DNA from 4 places in the Streptomyces sp. NPDC002886 genome. Region 1 is predicted to be linked to each of the others. Evidence: riboswitches for the same ligand, from Rfam matches in the RefSeq annotation. Region 1 holds a riboswitch; each other region holds the start of a gene.
What was found. A riboswitch is a leader RNA that binds a small molecule or an ion and turns the genes downstream of it on or off. The one in region 1 is predicted to bind cobalamin.
Positions count from the first base shown of each region.

Region 2: linked by a shared signal. The riboswitch ahead of metE (5-methyltetrahydropteroyltriglutamate--homocysteine S-methyltransferase) and the one ahead of ACFYYB_RS01510 (ABC transporter substrate-binding protein) in region 1 are both predicted to bind cobalamin.
Region 3: linked by a shared signal. The riboswitch ahead of ACFYYB_RS13475 (energy-coupling factor ABC transporter permease) and the one ahead of ACFYYB_RS01510 (ABC transporter substrate-binding protein) in region 1 are both predicted to bind cobalamin.
Region 4: linked by a shared signal. The riboswitch ahead of ACFYYB_RS09310 (prenyltransferase/squalene oxidase repeat-containing protein) and the one ahead of ACFYYB_RS01510 (ABC transporter substrate-binding protein) in region 1 are both predicted to bind cobalamin.

Region 1 is NZ_JBIAPV010000001.1:359,843-364,895, reverse strand. Features, by position in the region: gene ACFYYB_RS01525 (NUDIX domain-containing protein) at 1-532, opposite strand, end outside; gene ACFYYB_RS01520 (hypothetical protein) at 643-1,101, opposite strand; gene ACFYYB_RS01515 (helix-turn-helix transcriptional regulator) at 1,258-2,238, shown strand; cobalamin riboswitch at 2,248-2,385, shown strand; gene ACFYYB_RS01510 (ABC transporter substrate-binding protein) at 2,423-3,415, shown strand; gene ACFYYB_RS01505 (FecCD family ABC transporter permease) at 3,412-4,467, shown strand; gene ACFYYB_RS01500 (ABC transporter ATP-binding protein) at 4,464-5,053, shown strand, end outside.
Region 2 is NZ_JBIAPV010000004.1:950,406-955,458, forward strand. Features, by position in the region: gene ACFYYB_RS22625 (nucleobase:cation symporter-2 family protein) at 1-823, shown strand, start outside; gene metE (5-methyltetrahydropteroyltriglutamate--homocysteine S-methyltransferase) at 885-3,206, opposite strand; cobalamin riboswitch at 3,379-3,602, opposite strand; gene ACFYYB_RS22635 (DUF1269 domain-containing protein) at 3,993-4,484, shown strand; gene ACFYYB_RS22640 (SulP family inorganic anion transporter) at 4,609-5,053, shown strand, end outside.
Region 3 is NZ_JBIAPV010000003.1:271,380-276,432, forward strand. Features, by position in the region: gene ACFYYB_RS13455 (hypothetical protein) at 1-344, shown strand, start outside; gene ACFYYB_RS13460 (flavodoxin family protein) at 380-1,105, opposite strand; gene ACFYYB_RS13465 (hypothetical protein) at 1,283-1,603, opposite strand; gene ACFYYB_RS13470 (hypothetical protein) at 1,490-1,945, shown strand; cobalamin riboswitch at 2,119-2,313, shown strand; gene ACFYYB_RS13475 (energy-coupling factor ABC transporter permease) at 2,341-3,054, shown strand; gene ACFYYB_RS13480 (energy-coupling factor ABC transporter substrate-binding protein) at 3,063-3,410, shown strand; gene cbiQ (cobalt ECF transporter T component CbiQ) at 3,414-4,163, shown strand; gene ACFYYB_RS13490 (energy-coupling factor ABC transporter ATP-binding protein) at 4,169-4,993, shown strand; gene ACFYYB_RS13495 (hypothetical protein) at 5,009-5,053, shown strand, end outside.
Region 4 is NZ_JBIAPV010000002.1:690,593-695,645, reverse strand. Features, by position in the region: gene ACFYYB_RS09320 (energy-coupling factor transporter transmembrane component T) at 1-323, opposite strand, end outside; gene ACFYYB_RS09315 (SCO2322 family protein) at 581-1,255, opposite strand; gene ACFYYB_RS09310 (prenyltransferase/squalene oxidase repeat-containing protein) at 1,255-2,517, opposite strand; cobalamin riboswitch at 2,639-2,769, opposite strand; gene ACFYYB_RS09305 (MBL fold metallo-hydrolase) at 2,819-3,883, opposite strand; gene ACFYYB_RS09300 (aldehyde dehydrogenase) at 4,120-5,053, shown strand, end outside.

The sequences.
Region 1 (5,053 bases):
ACAGGGCCTGTCGGCGGCCGGAGGTCTCGCGCAGCCATCGGGCGTGCCGGCGGACATACGACGCGTCCTGGGGGAAGTAGCCGGCCCAGTCCTCGTCGAGGGGCGTCCAGGCCGCAGGCTGTCCGCTCTCCGCCACCAAGGGGGTCGCCGCACTCGCGATCGCGACGAACGACAGCCCGAGGGTCGGCGCCCACTCCGCGCGGTAGGAACGCACCGTCGCCGCCGCGGGTTCGGGCAGCAGATCCACCGCGATGCCGGTCTCCTCGAAGAGTTCGCGACGTGCTCCCTCGCGGGGGGTTTCACCCGGCTCGACGCTCCCGCCCGGCGGAACCCAGCCACGCCATCGGTGATGAACCAGGAGCACCCGGGCGAGATCCTCGTCGAAGACCCACACCTCCGCGGCGAGCGGCGCCGTGGACCCCAGGCCGTCGGTGGTCAACCACTGGCCGGCGCCGTCGAGGTGGATCCTCGCCAGCCGGACATCGGCGGCCGCGGCCTCTGCGACCCGGCGGTCGAACGCATCAGGAATCATCACCTCGGCACCATAGGGCGGGGGTCTGACACCGGGACGGCACCGGGACATGCCCGGACCCTTCGGTTCCTCGGCATGCCCCGGCTCGGAGTGCGCGCCCCCGGCGGGGCTCAGTACGTCGGGCAGAGGTTGGCCTGGACGGCCGCGACGATCAGGGCGGACTTGACGGGGCCGAAGCCGTCGGGGTGATGGGGGCCGATGAAGCGCTGGTTGGCACCGGCCACGCGCTTGGCCGGGTCCTTCTCGCCCTTCATCGACTGGCACTGGTCGAGGCCGCGCGAAACGGCCTTGTCGTCCTTGCCGTTGACGATCTCGGGGGCGATCGTGTTCAGCGCGGCCAGGTAGGCGGCGCGCTGCGCGGGTGCGGGGCTCGGAGGGAGACCGCTGTCGGGGCGGGCCGCGCTGGGATCGGCGCTGGGCCGTCCGGCGCTCGGATCGGCGCTCGGCACGGTCGATGCCGGGGCCGGGCCGGAGGACGTGCCGGGGGCCGGGGCGTCCGAGTCGCCGCACCCGGCGAGGACGAGGAGTGCGGCGCCGGTGAGGGCGGTGATCACGTGGTGTCTGCGCATCGGGTCATCGTCGCCCGGGGCGGGGCCCGGTGGGGCCCCGCGGGGGCCGCTGTGACCGGGCTGTGACGCGCCGCGCCGCCGCCGGCCCGGTGCGCGGCCGGCCGGCCCGGTGCGAAGGTGCCGGAGGAACCCGGGGAGAACGCCTAGCCTGGGGGAATGACCGCCACCGCCGGGCCCGATCCCCGTTCCGACCTGCGGGAATTCCTGCGTTCCCGGCGCGCCCGGATCGGCCCCGAGGAGGTGGGGGCCGCCGCCCACCCGGGAAGGCGGCGCGTGCCCGGGCTGCGGCGCGAGGAGGTCGCGCAGCTCGCGGGGGTCAGCGTCGACTACTACACCCGGCTGGAGCAGGGCCGTACCCAGCACGTCTCCGCCGAGGTCCTCGACGCGGTGGCCCGTGCGCTGCGGCTCGACGCCACCGAGCGGTCCCACCTCTTCGAGCTGGCCCGGCCCCAGCGGGCCACCGGGCCCGGTCGCGCCGCCGACGCCCCCGGCCGCGCGGAGGCCGACGGCCCGCAGCGGGTGCGGGCGGGCCTGTACCGGGTCCTGGACGCCCTGGAGGACGGCACCCCGGCGATGATCATGGGGCGCAGGCTCGAAGTCCTGGCCGCGAACCGGCTCGCCGAGGCCCTGTACGCCGACTTCGGCGCGCCGGGGTCGGGTGCGCCGGCGTCGGGTACCCCGGGGTCGGGCGCCCCCGGGTCGCCTACCCCGGAGTCGGGTGCGCCGGATCGGCGCGGCCGCAACCTGGCGCGGTTCCTCTTCCGCGACCCCGCCGCCCGCGAGCTCTTCGCCGACTGGGAGGGCGCCGCGCGCGGAGTCGTGGCCGCGCTGCGGTTCTACGCCGGCAGGCACCCGTACGATCCGGATCTGGGCCCGCTCGTCGAGGAACTGAGTTCGCTCGACCGGGACTTCCGGCGCTGGTGGGCCGGTCACGACGTGCTCGAGCACACCCACGGCACCAAAAGGTTCCGGCACCCCGACGTCGGTGAACTGGCCCTGGAATACGAGTCCCTGACCTTCCCGGACGATCCCGACCAGACCCTCTACCTCTACACGGCCGAGCCCGGATCCCCCTCCGACGAGGCGCTGCGCGCCCTCGCCTCCCGGGTGGCCGGCGCGGTGCGGGCGGAACGCTGACGTCGCCCTTCTGGCACACTGGGCCACGTTATCCAGGCGGTGCAGGACAGGAAACCGGTGCGAATCCGGTGCGGTCCCGCCACTGTGACCGGACGCCCCCGCGCGGGGCCCCGGGAGTCAGACACTGACGCACCGCCTCTTTCGGTTCGACCAGGGGACGCGGATCCCCGGGAGAGGCTCCACCATGTCTTCGTACCCCCGTGCGCTGCTGCGCGCGCTCTTGCCCGTACCCCTCCTGATACCGCTGGCCGCCTGCGGGGGATCACCCGTGGCGCAGGACGCGAAGGCCGCGGCGGGCGCCGCGCCCGGCTTCCCGTACTCGGTCACCAACTGCGGTGTCACCAGCACCTATCAGGCACCGCCGCGGCGTGCGGTCGCCATGAACCAGCACGCCACCGAGATCCTGCTGGCCCTCGGGCTGGAGGGGAAGACGGTCGGGACGGCCTACCTGGACGACGCCGTACTGCCCGCCTACCGGTCCGCGTACGACAAGATCAAGGTGCTGGCGAAGGAGTACCCCTCCCGGGAGGTCCTCCTCGGCGCCAACCCCGATTTCGTGTACGGGGGTTACTCCAGCGCCTTCGACAAGGCGCAGGGCCGCGACCGGGAGGGACTCGCGAAGTCCGGTGTCAACTCCCGCCTCAGCGTGGAGTACTGCACCGAGGGCAAGGTCGGCCTCGACCAGCTCAAGACCGAAATCACCGAGGTGGCACGTACCTTCGGCGTCCCCGAGCGCGGCGAGCGGCTCATCGCCGACGAACAGCGCCGCATCGACGCCGTCACCGCACGCCTGAAGGACAAGGACAGGCCCGCCGTCTTCGTCTACGACTCGGGCGAGGCCTCCGCCTTCACCTCCGGAGGCAACGGCATCGGCAACGAGATCATCTCGCTCGCGGGCGGCACGAACGTATTCGCCGACCTCCAGGACACCTTCGGCGACGTGTCCTGGGAGAAGGTCATCGAGCGCAAGCCCGAGGTCGTCCTCATCTACGACTACGGCGGCACCACCGTCGAAGCCAAGAAGCAGCGCCTGCTCAAGGACCCGGCACTGGCCCAGGTCCCCGCGATCAGGAACCAGCGGTTCGTCGTGCTGCCGCTGTCCTCCGCCGTGCTCGGCGTACGCGTCGCGGACGCCGTCGAATCGCTGGGCGGCCAGCTCCACCCCGACGCCGCGTGAGGCTCCGGGCCGCCCGAGCGTTCACCCGTACCCCGGTCGTACTGGCCCTGCTGGCCGCCGCCCTGGCCGCGTCGGCCCTGGCGGGGCTGGTCCTGGGGCCGGTACGGATCCCCCCGGGCGAGGTGCTCGACCTCGTGCTCGCGGGGCCGGGGCCCCGGGCCGGAGGGGGCGCCTTCGGGGCGATCGTGTGGGACGTGCGCATGCCGCGCGTCCTGCTCGGGGCCGTCGTCGGCGCGGGACTGGCCGTCGCGGGAACCGTGCTCCAGGCTCTCGTCCGCAACCCGCTCGCCGACCCGTTCCTGCTCGGGGCCTCCTCCGGGGCTTCCACCGGAGCGGTGCTGGTGATCGTCTTCGGGGCCGGATTCCTCGGCTTCGCGGGCACCGCCGCCCTCCCGCTCGCCGCGTTCGCCGGGTCGATGGGCGCACTCGTCGCCGTCTACGCGATGGCCCGGCGCGGCGGTGCCATGACCACCGGCCGGCTGATCCTCGCCGGAGTCGCCGTCCAGTACGTGCTATCCGCGCTGACCAGCCTGGTCCTCGTGCTGTCCGCGCAGCCCGATCAGGTGCGCAGCGTGCTGTTCTGGACCCTCGGCGGGCTCGGCGGGGCACGCTGGAGCGAACTGGCCCTGCCCGCCGGGGCCCTGCTCCTGGGCACCGGGTCGCTCATCGCCCTGGCCCGGCCGCTGGACCTGCTGCTCGCGGGGGAGGAGGGCGCGCAGACGCTCGGCCTGGACACCGGCCGGTTCCGGGCCGCCGTGTTCGTCCTCACCTCGCTCGTCATCGGCGTACTGGTGGCCTACAGCGGGGCGATCGGATTCGTGGGGCTGATGATCCCGCACGCCGCGCGGATGGTCGTCGGAGCCGGGCACCGGGCGTTGCTGCCCGTGGCCGCGCTGGGCGGGGCGGTGTTCCTGACCCTGGCCGACCTGATCGCCCGTACCGCCGCCGCGCCGGAGGAGATCCCGGTGGGCGTGGTCACGGCGCTCGTCGGCGGGCCGTTCTTCCTGTGGATGCTGCGCAGGTCCACCCGTACAGAAGGGGTCGTGGGATGAGGGCGCGACGGCCGACCGGTCCGGTGGCGCGGGCAGCGGCCGAGGCGGCGGGACTCGCCGTCGAAGGCGTCCGGTACGAGATCGACGGGCAGCCGCTGCTGCACGGGATCGACCTCACCGCCCGCCCCGGCGAGACGGTCGGAATCGTCGGCCCCAACGGCAGCGGCAAGACCACCCTGCTGCGCTGCGTCTACGGCGCGCTGCGCCCGACCGGCGGACGCGTGCTGCTCGACGGCGTGGACGCGGCCTCGCTGGGCGTCAGGGACCGCGCCCGGCGGGTGGCGGTGGTGCCCCAGGACGCGGCCGGCACCTTCGGGCTGACCGTGCGCGAGGTGGTGGCCATGGGGCGCAGCCCGCACAAGCGCTTCTGGGAGCAGGACGGACCCGACGACGTGCGCCGCGTGGCACGGGCCCTGGAGACCGTCGGCGCGGCCGCCCTCGCGGGCCGCCGCTTCGACGAGCTCTCGGGCGGCGAGCGCCAGCGCGCCCTGGTGGCCCGCGCCCTCGTGCAGGATCCCGGGCTGCTCGCGCTGGACGAACCGACCAACCACCTGGACATCCGCTACCAGCTGGAGATCCTCGGGCT
Region 2 (5,053 bases), on a different contig from region 1:
CCTGCTGATCACCGTGGTGCTCCGCAGGGTCCTGCGCGGATTCCTCAAGCAGATATCCATCCTGCTCGGCCTCGTCGCCGGCACCCTCATCGCCCTGCCCCTGGGCCTCGCGGACTTCAGCGCCGTGGCCGACGCCGACGTGATCGGCTTCCCCACGCCCTTCCACTTCGGCGCCCCCCAGTTCGCCGTCGCCGCGATCGTCTCCATGATGATCGTGATGGTCGTCTCCATGACCGAGAGCACCGCCGACGTCATCGCCCTCGGCCAGATCGTCGACAAGCCCGCGGACGAGAAGACCCTCGCCGCGGCGCTGCGCGCGGACGGCCTGGGCACCGCGCTGAGCCCCCTCTTCAACGGCTTCGCCGCCAGCGCCTTCGCGCAGAACGTCGGGCTGGTCGCCATCACCAAGGTCCGCAGCCGCTACGTCGTGGCCGCGAGCGGCGGCATCCTCATCCTGCTGGGCCTGTGCCCGTTCCTCGCTTCGGTCGTCTCCCTGGTGCCGCAGCCCGTTCTCGGCGGCGTCGGCCTCGCCCTGTTCGGCACCGTGGCCGCCAGCGGCATCCAGACCCTCGCCCAGGCCGGGCTCGAGCGCGGCGACAACGTGCTCATCGTGGCCATCAGCCTCGGCGTCGGCGTGATCCCCATGGCCAGCGAGGGCTTTTACCACGGCTTCCCGGAGAGCATGCGCATCATCCTCGACTCCGGGATCAGCACCGGCTGCGTCGCCGCGGTGCTGCTCAACCTCGCCTTCAACCACATCGGCCGCACCGACCAGGACGACACCCCGGACAGGGAGCCGGCTGCCGCCGGGTCCGTGCACTGACCCGGCGACAGGAGGGCGGCGGGCACACGGGAACTCCGTGTGCCCGCCGCCCTGTTGAGGCTCAGGCGCTCGGCGAGATCTCCGACCGCACCCGGCGGGCCGCCTCGACGAGGTTCTCCAGGGAGGCCCTCGTCTCCGGCCAGCCGCGGGTCTTCAGACCGCAGTCGGGGTTGGCCCAGAGCCGTTCGGCGGGGATCGCCCCAAGTCCCCTGCGCAGCAGGGCAGCCGCTTCCGAGGCCGAGGGGACGCGCGGGGAGTGGATGTCCCAGACTCCGGGGCCGACCTCGCGCGGGTAGCCCGCGCCGGCGAGCTCGTCGGCGACCCGCATGTGCGAGCGGGCCGCCTCCAGGCTGATGACGTCGGCGTCGAGGTCCTCGATGGCCCCGACGATGTCCCCGAACTCCGCGTAGCACATGTGCGTGTGGATCTGGGTGTCCGGGCGGACGCCGCTGGTGGTGAGGCGGAAGGATTCCGTGGCCCACGCCAGGTAGCCGGCGTGGTCGGCGGCGCGCAGCGGCAGGGTTTCGCGCAGGGCGGGCTCGTCGACCTGGATGACGGACGTGCCGGCCGCTTCGAGGTCGTCGACCTCGTCGCGCAGGGCGAGTCCGACCTGGCGCGCGGTCTCGCCGAGGGGCTGGTCGTCGCGTACGAAGGACCAGGCCAGCATGGTCACGGGACCGGTGAGCATGCCCTTGACGGGCTTGGCCGTCTGCTGCTGGGCGTACGTGGTCCAGCGGACGGTCATCGGGTCGGGGCGGGAGACGTCGCCGGCGAGGACGGGCGGGCGGACGTAGCGGGTGCCGTAGGACTGGACCCAGCCGTGCCGGGTCGCGAGGTAGCCGGTCAGCCGCTCGGCGAAGTACTGCACCATGTCGCTCCGTTCGGGCTCGCCGTGCACGAGCACGTCGAGGCCCGCCTTCTCCTGGAAGGAGAGGACCTCGCGGATCTCGGCCCGGATGCGGTCCTCGTAGGCCGCCGCGTCGATGCGTCCCGCGCGCAGGTCGGCGCGGGCGGTGCGCAGGTCGGTGGTCTGCGGGAAGGAGCCGATGGTGGTGGTGGGGAGCAGCGGCAGGCCCAGGTGGGCGCGCTGCGCGGCGGCCCGCTCGGCGTAGGACTGGGCGCGGTGGACGTCGGCTTCGGTGATCGCCGCGGTGCGGGCCCGGACCGCCGGGTCGTGGGTGATCCGGGAGGCGGCGCGGGAGGCCAGGTCGGCCCGGTTGGCGGCGAGTTCGGCCGCGATCGCGTCGGTGCCGCGGGCGAGGCCCCGGGCCAGCGTGCTGATCTCGGTGGTCTTCTGGCGGGCGAAGGCGAGCCAGCGGTGGATCTGCGGATCGATGTCGCGCTCGGCGTCGGCGTCGAGCGGGACGTGCAGCAGGGAGCAGGAGGCTGCCACGTCGACCCGGTCGGCGAGGCCGAGCAGGGTTCCGAGGGTGGTCAGCGACTTCTGGTAGTCGTTGATCCAGATGTTGCGGCCGCCGACCACGCCCGCGACCAGTCGCTTGCCGGGGATGCCGCCGACGGCGGCGAGGTCCTCGAGGTTGGCGGCGGCCCGGTCGGTGAAGTCGAGGGCGAGCCCCTCCACGGGCGCCTTCGCCAGGACGGGCAGGGCTTCGCCGAGCCGGTCGAAGTAGGAGGCGACGAGCAGCTTGGGGCGCTCGGTGAGGCCGCCGAGCTCGCGGTAGGCGCGGGCCGCCGCGTTCAGTTCGGCCGGGGTGCGGTCCTGGACCAGGGCGGGCTCGTCGAGCTGGACCCAGTCGGCGCCCGCCGCGCGCAGGTCCGCGAGGACCTGGGCGTAGACGGGCAGCAGCCGGTCGAGCAGGGCGAGCGGCTCGAAGCCGGGAAGCACTCCGGGGGCCGACTTGGCGAGGAGGAGGTAGGTCACCGGTCCGACCAGGACCGGGCGGGCGCTGTGGCCGAGGGCCAAGGCCTCCTTCAACTCGGCCACCTGCTGGGCCGGTTCGGCGGTGAACACGGTGTCGGGTCCGAGTTCGGGGACCAGGTAGTGGTAGTTGGTGTCGAACCACTTGGTCATCTCGAGCGGGGCCACGTCCCGCGTGCCGCGGGCCATCGCGAAGTAGCCGTCCAGGCCGTCCGCCGCGACGGCGGCCCGGTGGCGGTCGGGGATCGCGCCGACCATGACCGTGGTGTCCAGGACGTGGTCGTAGTACGAGAAGTCGCCGGTCGGAACCTCGGTGATGCCGGCCTCGGCGAGCTGGGCCCAGTTGGCCCGGCGCAGGTCGCGGGCGGTCTCCCGGAGGGCTTCGGCGGTGACGCGGCCCTGCCAGTAGCCCTCGATCGCCTTCTTCAGTTCCCGGTTCTGTCCCTGGCGGGGGTAGCCGTACACGGTGGCCCGTACGGGCGCGGCTGCGGACTCGGTGGTCACGGAACTCTCCTTCGCGAGCGTGTCTCCATGAACCCGGTGACGGGTCGCGGAGGCGAAGGGTGCCGGAACGGGCGGGCCGCCGGGGTCGCGTACGACGGGGTACGCGACGGAAGGACCCGCCTGAGGTGCACGCCGACCCGCCCACGAGGTCACCGGGAAACCGCGCGCGGTCGATCGCGCACGGGCAACGGGCAGGTCTTCGGACTCGCGGGCGCGCGGACCACGAAGGTCCGCACCTACTGGCCGTCGCTTCCCAGGACCGTTTCCGGTCCCAGTGCGTATGACGGCGGTCGTTCCCACTCACCGCTGCGGGGCAGTCCCGGATTCCCACCGGGTTCCCTCTTACGACGCCTCCCGCCTGGCGGACGGGGGCGAACCAGCTGCGCGGCCCACACTAGATCGACCGACCGGGGAACGGGCACGGCTTCCCACATGTCGGACGGTGAAATGAGACACGGGGAGAGCGCCCGTCGTGACCGGCCACTTCTCCCGCCTGGACACCTGGGGCATCTGGAACCGCACCGACTGGGGCGCCCTGACGGCGGTGATCCCCAAGCTCTTCGACTACGACGAACAGCGCCGCACGGCCTACCTACCGGCCGCCCGCACCCTGCGCGTCGGGCACCCGCTCGCGGTCGAGCGCCCCGACGACCCGTACGCCGAACGGGCGAATCACTCTGACGACTCGACAGGTGACAGCAAGTCACTTTATGGGAATTGTGGTGAATTGTCTGATTCTGGGTTGTACTGGACGCCGGCAACACCGTCCATGAACTGGAGCGTTACGTGGCATCCACGACTCTCACCGTCTGGAAGTTCCCCACTCCCGAGGGAGCGCAGCAGGCGGAGTCCGCCCTGCTCGCCCTGCAGAAGGAACAGCTCATACAGGTGCACGACGCGGCCGTCGTCACCTGGCACGAAGAGGCCAAGAAGCCGAAGACCCAGCAGCTCAACAGCCTCACGGGAGCGGGCGCGCTCTCCGGCACCTTCTGGGGCATGCTCTTCGGGCTCCTGTTCTTCGTGCCGCTGCTGGGCGCCGCCGTGGGTGCGGCGGCCGGGGCCATCGGCGGATCCCTCTCCGACGTGGGCATCGACGACCAGTTCATCGACGAGGTGAAGTCCGAGGTGAAGCCCGGAACCTCCGCGCTGTTCCTGCTCTCCTCCGACGCCGTGGTCGAGCGGGTCCGCGACGCCTTCCCGGGCGGACAGGCCCAGCTGATCCGCTCCAACCTCTCCGGCACGCAGGAGCAGCAGCTCCGCGAGGTCTTCGCGGCCTGAGCGGGCACCCATCGAGACACCGCCGCGGCTCGGGACCGGGGGCCCCTCCCCCGGTCCCGGGCCGCGGCGGCGCGACCGCCGCCCCGTGCGGGATTTTCGCCGAGCTGAGGAAGGGGCCCGAGCGGTGAGCGTTCCGCGGACGGCAGGACCCGAGGACAGGAAAGCGGCGGGCCTCGTGGCCCCCTGGCTGCGCCGCTACCGCGGCAGGCTGCTGCGGGGCGACACGCTGGGGGCCCTCACCGCGTGGGCGCTGATCGTGCCCGAGTGCGTGGCCTACGCGCAGATCGCCGGAGTTCCCCCGCAGAACGCCTTCTACGCGGCCCCGGTGGCCCTGCTCGTATACGCCCTGCTCGGCCGCTCCAACTTCCTCCTCATCGGGGCCACTTCGGCCGCGGCCGTACTGTCGGCCGCCACCGTCTCGGCCGTCGGCGCCGCCCCCGAGGACGCCGTGGGGCTGTCGGCCGCCCTGTCGGTGATCGTGGGCGCGGTGCTGCTGGCGGCAGGGCTGGCCCGGCTCGGGTTCCTCACCGCCTTCCTCGCCGAACCGGCCCTGGTGGGCTTCCTGTTCG
Region 3 (5,053 bases), on a different contig from region 1:
TGGTCGTCGACCTGCAGGGATACGTACCCGAGGTCACCGTGACCCCCGTCCCGAAGCTGGTCTACGACGGGTCCGGCAAGCCCGTCCCGCTGGCCGGGCGGTACTTCCTGGAGATCCGCCTGCACCCCGCCGCCGGACACGACGAAGCGGGCAACAACGTCTACGCCGGGCCCAAGCTCGTCAAGATCTACCTGCCCAAGCTGAAGGGCCTCGCCCTCACCGGCGACTACGAGGGGTACGTCACCCTCGGCGCCGCCTTCGACACCAAGCCCGCCTACACCTCGTTCAAGCTGCACGCCCCGGAGCGCTTCGTCCTGGACGTCGCGCACCCGAACGTCTGCTGAACGCGCACCCGCCGGCGGGAGACGGGGCCCGGCCGCTACCGGTGCTCGGGGTTCGGGAAGTCGAAGCGGCAGCCCGCGTCCCACAGTGAGCGCTGGTTGCCGTGCGCCGGCATCCCGCCGGACCGCTTGAGCAGGGCGGCCAGATGCATGAGGTTCCAGCTCATGAAGGTCGTGTTCCGGTTGGTGAAATCGTTCTCGGGACCGCCGGATCCGGGGTCCAGGTAGGAGGGCCCGGGTCCGGCCTCGCCGATCCATCCGGCGTCGGCCTGCGGGGGGATCGCGTAGCCGAGGTGCTGGAGGCTGTAGAGGATGTTCATGGCGCAGTGCTTGACGCCGTCCTCGTTGCCGGTGATCAGCGCCCCGCCCACGCGCCCGTAATAGGCGTACTGGCCCTGGTCGTTCAGGATCGAGGAGCAGGCGTAGAGCCGCTCGATGACCTGCTTCATCACCGAGCTGTTGTCCCCGAGCCAGATCGGGCCGCACAGCACCAGGATGTCGGCGTCCATGATCTGGCTGTAGAGCACCGGCCACTGATCCTCGTCCCAGCCGTGGTCGGTCATGTCGGGCCAGACACCGGTCGCGATGTCGTGGTCGACGGCCCGGATGAGCGAGGTCCGGACCCCGGCCGCCTCCATCACCGCGCGGCTCTTCCCGATCAGGCCCTCGGTGTTGCTGGGCTCGGGCGATCGCTTGAGCGTGCAGTTGACGTACACGGCGGTCAGGTCGGAGTAGTCGAGGTCCTGCGCGGGGTCGGTAGCCACCCGTCCAGCCTCGCCGGAGCCCGACAGCCCCGCCACCGGGCCGCGCCCGTCCGGGCGCAGCACGGGTAGGGGCCGACAGGTCGATCTGCCCCTGGGTGATCAGCGAGCCGATCCGCTGGTCTCCGCCGAGCGGGCCGCTGCGCAGCGGGGCGACGTCCAGGCCGAGCCGCCGGTTGATCAGGGTGCCGGTGGTGCCGGTTCCGTAGAGCCGGTGGTGCCGGTTCCGTAGAGCCGGTGCGGCTTGAGCTCGGCGGCCTTGCGGTCCGTCCAGGCGAGCGGGTCGGCTTCCTTGCGCGCGTCGTGGGCGACCAGGGCGATGCCGCGCGGGCGGTCGCTGCAGCCGCTCGCCGCGGTGAGCCAGGTCGGGTCGGCCAGCGGGTAGAGGTGCACGGCGGCGGCACGCAGCTCCTCGCGGCTGATCGAGCCGTCGCCGTCCGCGTCGACCCGGTCGAAGGAGAGGGAGTCGAGCGACCCGTCGAGACCGATCGCCCCGAACAGGCGCTCGTACTCGGCGCGGTCGATGCGGCCGTAGCCGTCCCGGTCGAGGGCGTAGGCGAGGGCGTCGAGGGCCCGCAGGGTGGACTCGCGGAAGTAGCGGTCGCCGTCGAAGGCGTGGCGCGCGGCCGCCGCGACGAACTCCTGCTCGCTGATCCGCCCGCCCCGGTCGGTGTCCGGGGCGCCTTGCAGCTGCGTCCACAGCTCGGAGCAGGCGTCGTGGAGGGCGGCCCCGCGGCGGGTGTCTCCCGGCTCGGTGAGCCACTCGGCGAGGCGGCCGGCGTAGGCGATGAGGTCCTCGCGGCCGAGGTGTCCGCCCCCGTCCAGGTCCTACGTACGGAATAGCGCGGCGACGCACGGCAGCCAGTCTTCGGCGGTCACGGACATGAGGAACTCCCTTTTCAGGTGGGGCTATTGAGGCAGATAGTGGCGGCGTGGACACATGGCGTGACACACAAGCGGAATCCGGTCGCCGCCCGGCGCGATTGGGGCGGGTTGTTCCCGGTCCGTGCGGCCGACTAGGGTCAGCGGGCCTTGGTGTTCGGGAAACCGGTGGGAAACCGGTGCGGCCCTCGCCACTGTGATCGGGAAGTCCGGCTCCACTCCTGCGGGAAAGCCACTGGGCTGCGCGGGAGGTTCCGCGCTGCCCGGGAAGGCGGGGCATGGACGTCAACCCGTGAGCCAGGAGACCGGCCGGGGTGCGTTGTCCATCCACGAGGTGCTGGAGAGGTCTCCTACCCATGCATATAGCCGAGGGGTTCCTGCCCCCTTTGCACGCGGTCGCCTGGGGCGCCGCGTCCGCCCCCTTCGTCGTCCACGGCGTCCGCGCGCTCACCCGAGAGGTGAAGGCCAACCCGGAGAGCACGCTGCTGCTCGGGGCGTCCGGGGCCTTCACCTTCGTCCTGTCCGCCCTGAAGATCCCGTCGGTGACCGGCAGTTGCTCGCACCCCACGGGCACCGGGCTCGGGGCGATCCTGTTCCGGCCGCCGATCATGGCGGTGCTGGGCACGATCACCCTGCTGTTCCAAGCCCTGCTGCTGGCGCACGGCGGGCTCACCACCCTCGGCGCCAACGTCTTCTCGATGGCCATCGCCGGCCCGTGGGCGGGCTACGCCGTCTACCGGCTGCTGCGCACGTCCGGGCTCCCGCTGATGGTGACCGTCTTCTTCGGCGCCTTCTTCGCCGACCTGATCACCTACTGCGTCACCAGCGTGCAGCTCGCCCTGGCCTTCCCCGACCCGGCCTCCGGTTTCGCGGGCTCGCTCGCGAAGTTCGGGGGGATCTTCGCCGTCACGCAGATCCCGCTGGCCGTGAGCGAGGGGCTGCTGACCGTCCTGGTGATGCGGCTGCTGATGGCGTCGAGCAAGTCGGAGCTGGTCAGGCTGGGTGTCGCGAAGCTGACGGCCACCCGTACCGGTACCGATACCGCCACCGAAGAGAAGGCGGCGGCCTGATGAGCGGCATGTCCAAGAACACGAAGATCAACGGCCTGCTGCTGCTCCTGGTGGCGGCGCTGGCCGTGCTGCCGATCGCCCTGGGGCTGGGCGAGGGCAAGGAGGAGCCCTTCGCGGGCGCCGACGCGCAGGCGGAGGCCGCCATCACCGAGCTGAAGCCGGATTACGAGCCCTGGTTCTCCCCTCTCTACGAACCCCCCTCCGGCGAGGTCGAGTCCGCGCTGTTCGCCCTGCAGGCGGCACTGGGCGCGGGCGTGCTCGCGTACTACTTCGGCGTCCGCAAGGGCCGCCGCCAGGGGGCCGCTGCCGCCGCCGCTGCCGCCACCACCTCCGCCGCCACCGGCCCGGAGGCCTAGGCGGTGCTGCCGATCGACGTGGCCGCGCACGGCAGTCGCTGGCGCGGCCGGCACCCGCTGGAGAAGGCCCTGCTCGGGGTCGGGCTGACGGTCACCGCCGTGTGCCTGCCGCCCTGGCCCGGCGGGCCGCTGGTGGCCGCCGCCACCCTCGCCGTGCTGCTCGGCCCGGCCGGAGTGGCCGGCCGGCAGCTCTGGCGGGCCTTCCGGATCCCGCTCGGCTTCTGCTTCACCGGGGCGCTGCCGCTGCTGTTCGCGGTCGGCGGCCCGACGGGGCCGGTCTCCCTGGCCCCCGACGGCCCCCGGACCGCCGCCGAACTGCTGCTGCGCACCTCGGCGGCCTCGCTCGGACTGCTGCTGTTCGCGTTCACCACCCCGGTCTCCGACGTCCTGCCCCGGCTGGTCCGGGCCGGGGTCCCGGCCCCGGTGGTGGACGTGGCCCTGGTCATGTACCGGATCGGCTTCCTGCTGCTCGATTCCATGGCCCAGGTCCGCCGGGCCCAGGCGGCCCGGCTCGGGCACACCGGCCGGGCGGCGGTGTGGCGTTCCCTGGCGGGGCTCGCCGCCACCTCCTTCGTACGGGCCTTCGACCGCGCGGCCAAGCTCCAGGCGGGGCTGGCCGGACGCGGCTACGACGGCGCCCTGCGGGTCCTCGTACCGGAGGCGGCCCTGTCGTGGCGCTTCCTGACGGCCACCGCGGGCCTGCTGGCGGTCCTGATCACCCTGACCCTCACCCTGAAGGGGCTCTTCCTGTGAACCCGGTGGCCACCCCCCTGATCGAGCTGTCCGGCGCGGGCTACGCCTACGAGGACGGCCCGGCGGTCCTGACCGGCGTCGACTTCGCCATCGTGCCGGGCCGGGCGCTGGCCCTGCTGGGCCGCAACGGCAGCGGCAAGACCACGCTGATGCGGCTGCTCAGCGGCGGCCTGCGGCCCGGCGCGGGATCGCTGCGGCTGGACGGCACGGAGGTCTCGTACGACCGGGCCGGGCTGACCCGGCTGCGCACGTCCGTCCAGCTCGTGGTGCAGGACCCCGACGACCAGCTGTTCGCGGCCTCGGTCGAGCAGGACGTGTCCTTCGGCCCGATGAACCTGGGGCTCCCCGCTCCGGAGGTCCGCGCCCGCGTGGACTCGGCCCTCGCCGCCCTGGACATCACCCCGCTCCGGGACCGCCCCACCCACCTGCTCTCCTACGGTCAGCGCAAGCGCGCGGCGATCGCCGGGGCGGTGGCGATGGCTCCGCGGGTGCTGATCCTGGACGAGCCGACGGCCGGGCTCGACCCGGACGGCCAGGAGCGGCTCCTCGACGTCCTGGCGGGCCTGCGCGCTGCCGGCACGACGGTGGTGATGGCCACCCACGACGTGGACCTGGCGGTCCGCTGGGCCGACGACGCGGCGGTCCTGACCCCGACGGGCATCCGCTTCGGCCCGGCCGAAGCCCTCCTCTCGGACCCGTCCCTCCTCACCTCGGCGGGCCTGCGCCCGGCCTGGTCCCCGGCGGTGGCCGCGCTGTTGCGGGCCCACGGACTGCTGGCGGCGGACGCCCCGGGACCCCGCAATCCGGAGGCGCTGGCCGCGTGGCAGTAGGTAGGTTGCCCGTCCATGCAGACGCTGAAGGCAACCTCGGAGCCGCAGTCCCTGTTCTGG
Region 4 (5,053 bases), on a different contig from region 1:
GCCGGGAGCGGGATCTCGGGGAGGGTGAAGAGGAGGTGCGTGCCGGGGATGGGGGAGCCGAGGAGCACGGAGAACAGGAGGCGCAGGCCGATGACGAAGAGGCCGAGCTTGACGAACGCCCCGTAGGACCGCGCCCAGGGGGCATCGGTGCGGCGGGCCGCGACCACGTACCCGGTGACGCCGATGATCAGGCCGAGCAGGAGCGGGTTGGTGGTGCGGGAGGCGGCGGTGGCGAGCCCGAGGGCCCACAGCCACCAGGCACCCGCGTGCAGGGCGTTGCTCCGCGTGGCCTCGGGGGCGTGCCATTTTTTGTACGTCGGCACGCGCGTGCTCCCGGTTGCCCGGTCGGGGGCGTTCGGGCCGGCCGGGGTCGGGACTTCGCGTGCCGCGCCGTGCCGGGTGCGCCCGGCCTGCGGCCGTGCCGGGTGCCCACCCGCACCACCCGTGCGGGAAGACGGGCGGGTGGTGCGGGTGGCCCCGGTGGGCGGCTGCCCGCCGTCGGCGACCGTCCCGCCGTTCGCGGGCCCCGCCGGCGCGGCCGAGGCCGACCCCGCGGGACCCTCCACCTCGGGACCGCCCGTCATCGGGTGCGGCGGCGACGGGACTGCCAGAACGCGGCCGCGGCCAGGGCGGCCACCGCCGCGATGCCGGCGAAGAGGCCCGCCGACGGGCCCCCGTCCTCGGAGCCGGCGGACGGGGCGGTGGGCTTGTCAGGCGTGGCGGCGGTGTCCGCCACCGGTTCGCCGCAGCCCTGCTTCGGGTAGCCCGAGATCGCGCACAGCAGTGCCGCGCTGTTGTAGCGCAGCGGCTTCGCCACCTCCGCCAGTGCCTCGGCCGTCGTGGCGTCCGGGCCGACCTGCGCGCACGCCGTACGCGGGGCTGCCTGCGGCGGGGTCTCGCCCGCCTGGGCCTCGGCGGGCGTGCCGAAGTCGACGACCAGCGCGATCCGCTTCTTGCCCGGCACCGGGGCGGTGGCCGAGCAGATGGCCGCGAAGTCGGCGTCCGCGCGCGGCGGGGCGGCCTGATCGGCCGCGTCCTTGCTGACCACGAAGTGGAAGCCCTGCACGGAGCCGTCCGCCGGACGCAGCGAGGAGGGGCCCTGGGTGGCGTACGCCCAGGTGCCGCCCGCGCCGTCCCAGAACGACCAGTAGCGGTAGGTCGAGGCCAGGGCGGGGGACGCGGCCAGCAACGTCATGGCCAGGGTCAGGACGATGCCGGCGAAGAGGGCCGGCAGCGACGGGCGGCGTCCGCGCATCAGAGCTGGTTCTTCTTCCGGCGGCCGCTCAGCACGATGCCGATGCCCATGCCGGCCGCGGCGCCCGCGAGGATCATCCACCAGACGTTGCTGCCGCCGGAGTCCTCGTCCTTCTTTTCCTTCTTGTCCGCCGGCTGCTCCGACGCCTTCGCGGAGGCGTTCTGCGGCGCCGGGCCCGTCGCGTTCAGCGCCGCGACCAGGTCGGTGCCGCCGAAGGCCTTCGGGTCGGTGCCCGTCGCGTGCGCGGCCAGGATCAGGGTGCCGAGGCCGGCCGGGTTGCCCTTGGACCACTCGGCGGAGTTGGTCTTCAGCCACTCCAGGGCGCCCGCCGCGGACTGCTTGTGCCCGGCCGCGGCCAGGGCGATCACCGCGTCGGCGGTGTTGCCGGTGTCCGGGGTCGGCTGGTCGGCGCCCGGGGTGAGGGCGGTGAGGTGGCCGTCCTTCTTCAGGGCCTGGGCCAGGTATCCGGCCGCGCCCTGGGCCGCCGCCGCCGGGTCACCGGCGGTCGCCGGGCAGGCGAGGCCCGCCGCGGGGGTGTCCGTGGGGGAGGCGGAAGGGGAGACGAGCGCGCCCTGGCCGAGGCCGGCCAGTACGGCCGCGGCCGTCGCGTCGGCGTTGGCGGGCAGCTTGCCGTCGGCCGTCGCCTGGTAGGCGAAGGCACCCCGGTCGGCGGCCGGCTCGGACGAGCAGCCGAGCTGGAAGGCGAGGAGCCCCTCGTACGCGGACTTGCCGGCCTTCGACTTGACCTCGGCCGGCTTCTCGCCCGCCGCGGCCAGCGCGCTGATCACCACGGCGGTGGAGCTGGCCTCGCTCGGGGAGCCGGGGACGTAGGCCCAGCCGCCGTCCGCGTTCTGGACGGACTTCAGCCAGTCCGCGCCCTTCTTCACCGCCGCGTCCTGACCGCCGAGCGCCTTCAGCGCCTGCACGGCCACCGCGGTGGCGTTCGTGTCGAGCATCAGCTTCGCGTCGCACGCGGCTGCCGTGTCCGCGCGGAAGGAGGCGAAGCCGCCGTCGGCGCACTGCTGGCCGACGAGCCAGTCCACGGCCTGCCGCGCGGGCTTCAGACCCACCGTGTGCTGGGCGAGCAGTGCGAAGGACTGCCGCCACACCCCGTCGTACGTCGGATCGTTCTTGCCGAAGAGCCCGGAGGGGACGACGGGTGCCGGGGACGGCGTGGCGACATCGGCGAGGGCCGCGGGGGCCGCGCCCACGCAGAGCACGGCGGAAGCGGCGAGCGTGGCGGCGCTGCGGCGGACGTTCATGGCGGGGCGGGTGCCTCTCGTGCTGGGGACCCGGAGGCAGGCAGCACAGCGATGGAGGCTGGTACCGGGCTCCGGCTCCGTTTACCTCGACGGTGCCGGCCGCCGGAGGACCCGGCGGCTCGAGCCGCGCACCTCACGCACGGGGCAATCCGGCTCCCCGCCCCGAAGCTGCCGGGGTGGGTCACGGTTGCGGGTCAGCGCCGGATTCGCACCGGCTTCCCCCCGTACGGAAGTGTGGACGACGCCCATACTCTACCGGCCCGTAGCCCCGGGGCCGGGTGGCGCCGCCCACCCGCACCCCTTACACGGCGCGGTACGTCACGGGGTCGCTGCCCGGCACCGCCTCCGCGCGGCCCTGCTTCACCAGACGCCGCAGGTGGGCTTCCGCTTCCGAGACGGCGATGTTGCGGGAGCCGTACGGGATCTGCTCCCAGGGCCGGTTCCACTCCATCCGCTCCGCGAGCGCCCACGGGGTCAGCGGCTCGGCGGCGAGCAGTGCGCGCAGCCCGGTCAGCCGCTCCTCGTGGTGGTCCAGGAGTTCCCGTACGCGGCCTTGTGCGTCGGTGAAGGCGTGCTGGTGGGCCGGGAGGACCTCGGCGGGCTGGAGGCGGCCGATGCGTTCGAGGGAGTCGAGGTAGTCGCCGAGGGGGTCGGTGACCTGCTCGGAGGAGGGGTCCTCGTAGAGGCCGATGTGCGGGGAGATCCCGGGCAGCAGGTGGTCGCCGGAGAAGAGGCGGCCGTTGCCGGGGAGGTTCCGCGGGTGCTTCTCCTCGAGGTGCAGGCAGACGTGGCCGGGGGTGTGCCCGGGGGTCCAGACCGCCCGCAGCCGGCGGCCGGCCAGTGGCAGCAGCTCGGCGGGCACGATCTCCCGGTCGGGGACGGCGGCCCGCAGCCCCGGGAGGGTGCTCATGCGGCCGCTCGCGCGGGCGGCGCGCAGCGGGGCGATGTGCTGTTCGGGGGCTCCGGAGGTGGCCAGCTTCTCGGCCATGTAGTCGAACCAGACGCCGGGTTCGGAGGACCGGGTCCGCACCACGATCTCGGTGTCGGCGGCGTGCATGGCGATCCAGGCGCCGGAGGCCTCGCGGACCTGGCCGGACAGGCCGTGGTGGTCGGGGTGGTGGTGGGTGATGACCACGCCGTGCAGGTCGGCGACGGCGATGGAGAGGGCGCCGAGGCCGGCGACGAGGGTGTCCCAGGAGGCGGGGTCGTCCCAGCCGGTGTCGATGAGGACCGGGCCGCGGTCGGTGTCGAGGACGTGGACGAGGGTGTGGCCGAGCGGATTGTCGGGGATGGGGACTTTGATGCCCCACACGCCGCCGCCGTGATCGGTGACGTGAGGTGCCACGTCCGGGGTGTCCTCTGCCATGAGGGGCTCCGCTCTAACGGGAACAGGTCCAACGGGAGGTGCAACGGGAACAGGTCTAACGAGAACGTGTTGCATTAGTCGCCCAAGTCGACCACTTCTCCGGCTTCCTGACTAGTCGTTGGATCTTCGGGCTGTCGAGTGTGGGCCGATGCACGGGCGGTTCGGTCAGCTCCGTGGACTCCTAGAACTAGAACTGGTATCAGTTCTGGAACGCCAAGCCGCAGGAGGCATCAGCCATGACCGAGCTCGTGGAACACGGAAAACTGTTCATCGGCGGTGAGTGGACGGATCCGCTGGGCTCCGAAACGATCAAGGTCGTCTCGCCCCACACCGGGCAGGTCATCGGCAGCGTCCCGCACGCCTCGAAGGCCGACGTCGACCGGGCCGTCGCCGTGGCCCGCAAGGCCTTCGACGAGGGTCCCTGGCCGCGCACCACGCTCGAAGAGCGGATCGCGGTGGTGACCAGGATCAAGGACGCCATAGCCGTCCGGCACGAGGAGATCGCCCGCTCGATCAGCTCCCAGAACGGGTCCCCGTACTCCTGGAGCGTCCTCGCGCAGGCCCTCGGCCCGATGATGGTCTACGACGCCGCGATCACCGTGGCGCGCGACTACCCCTACGAGGAGTTCCGCCAGGGCGTCCTCGGCCCGATCCTCGTCCGGCGCGAAGCCGTCGGCGTGGTCGCCGCCGTCATCCCGTGGAACGTCCCGCAGTTCGTGGCCGCCGCCAAGCTGGCGCCCGCGCTGCTCACCGGCTGCACGGTGATCCTCAAGCCGTCCCCGGAGGCGGTCCTCGACTCCTACATCCTCGCCGACATCGCCCGCGAGGCCGGGCTGCCCGAGGGTGTGCTGTCGATCCTGCCCGCCGACCGCGAGGTCAGCGAGTACCTCGTCGGCCACCCGGACGTGGACAAGGTCGCCTTCACCGGCTCCGTGCCCGCCGGCCGGCGGGTCATGGAGGTCGCCTCGAAGAACCTCACCCGCGTGACCCTCGAACTCGGCGGCAAGTCCGCGGCCGTCATCCTCCCGGACGCCGACCTCGACGCCGCCATCGCCGGGATCGTCCCCGCGGCCTGGATGAACAACGGCCAGGCGTGCGTGGCCCAGACCCGCGTCCTCGCCCCGCGCAGCCGCTACGAGGAGATCGCCGAGGCGCTCGCCGCCGCGGCGT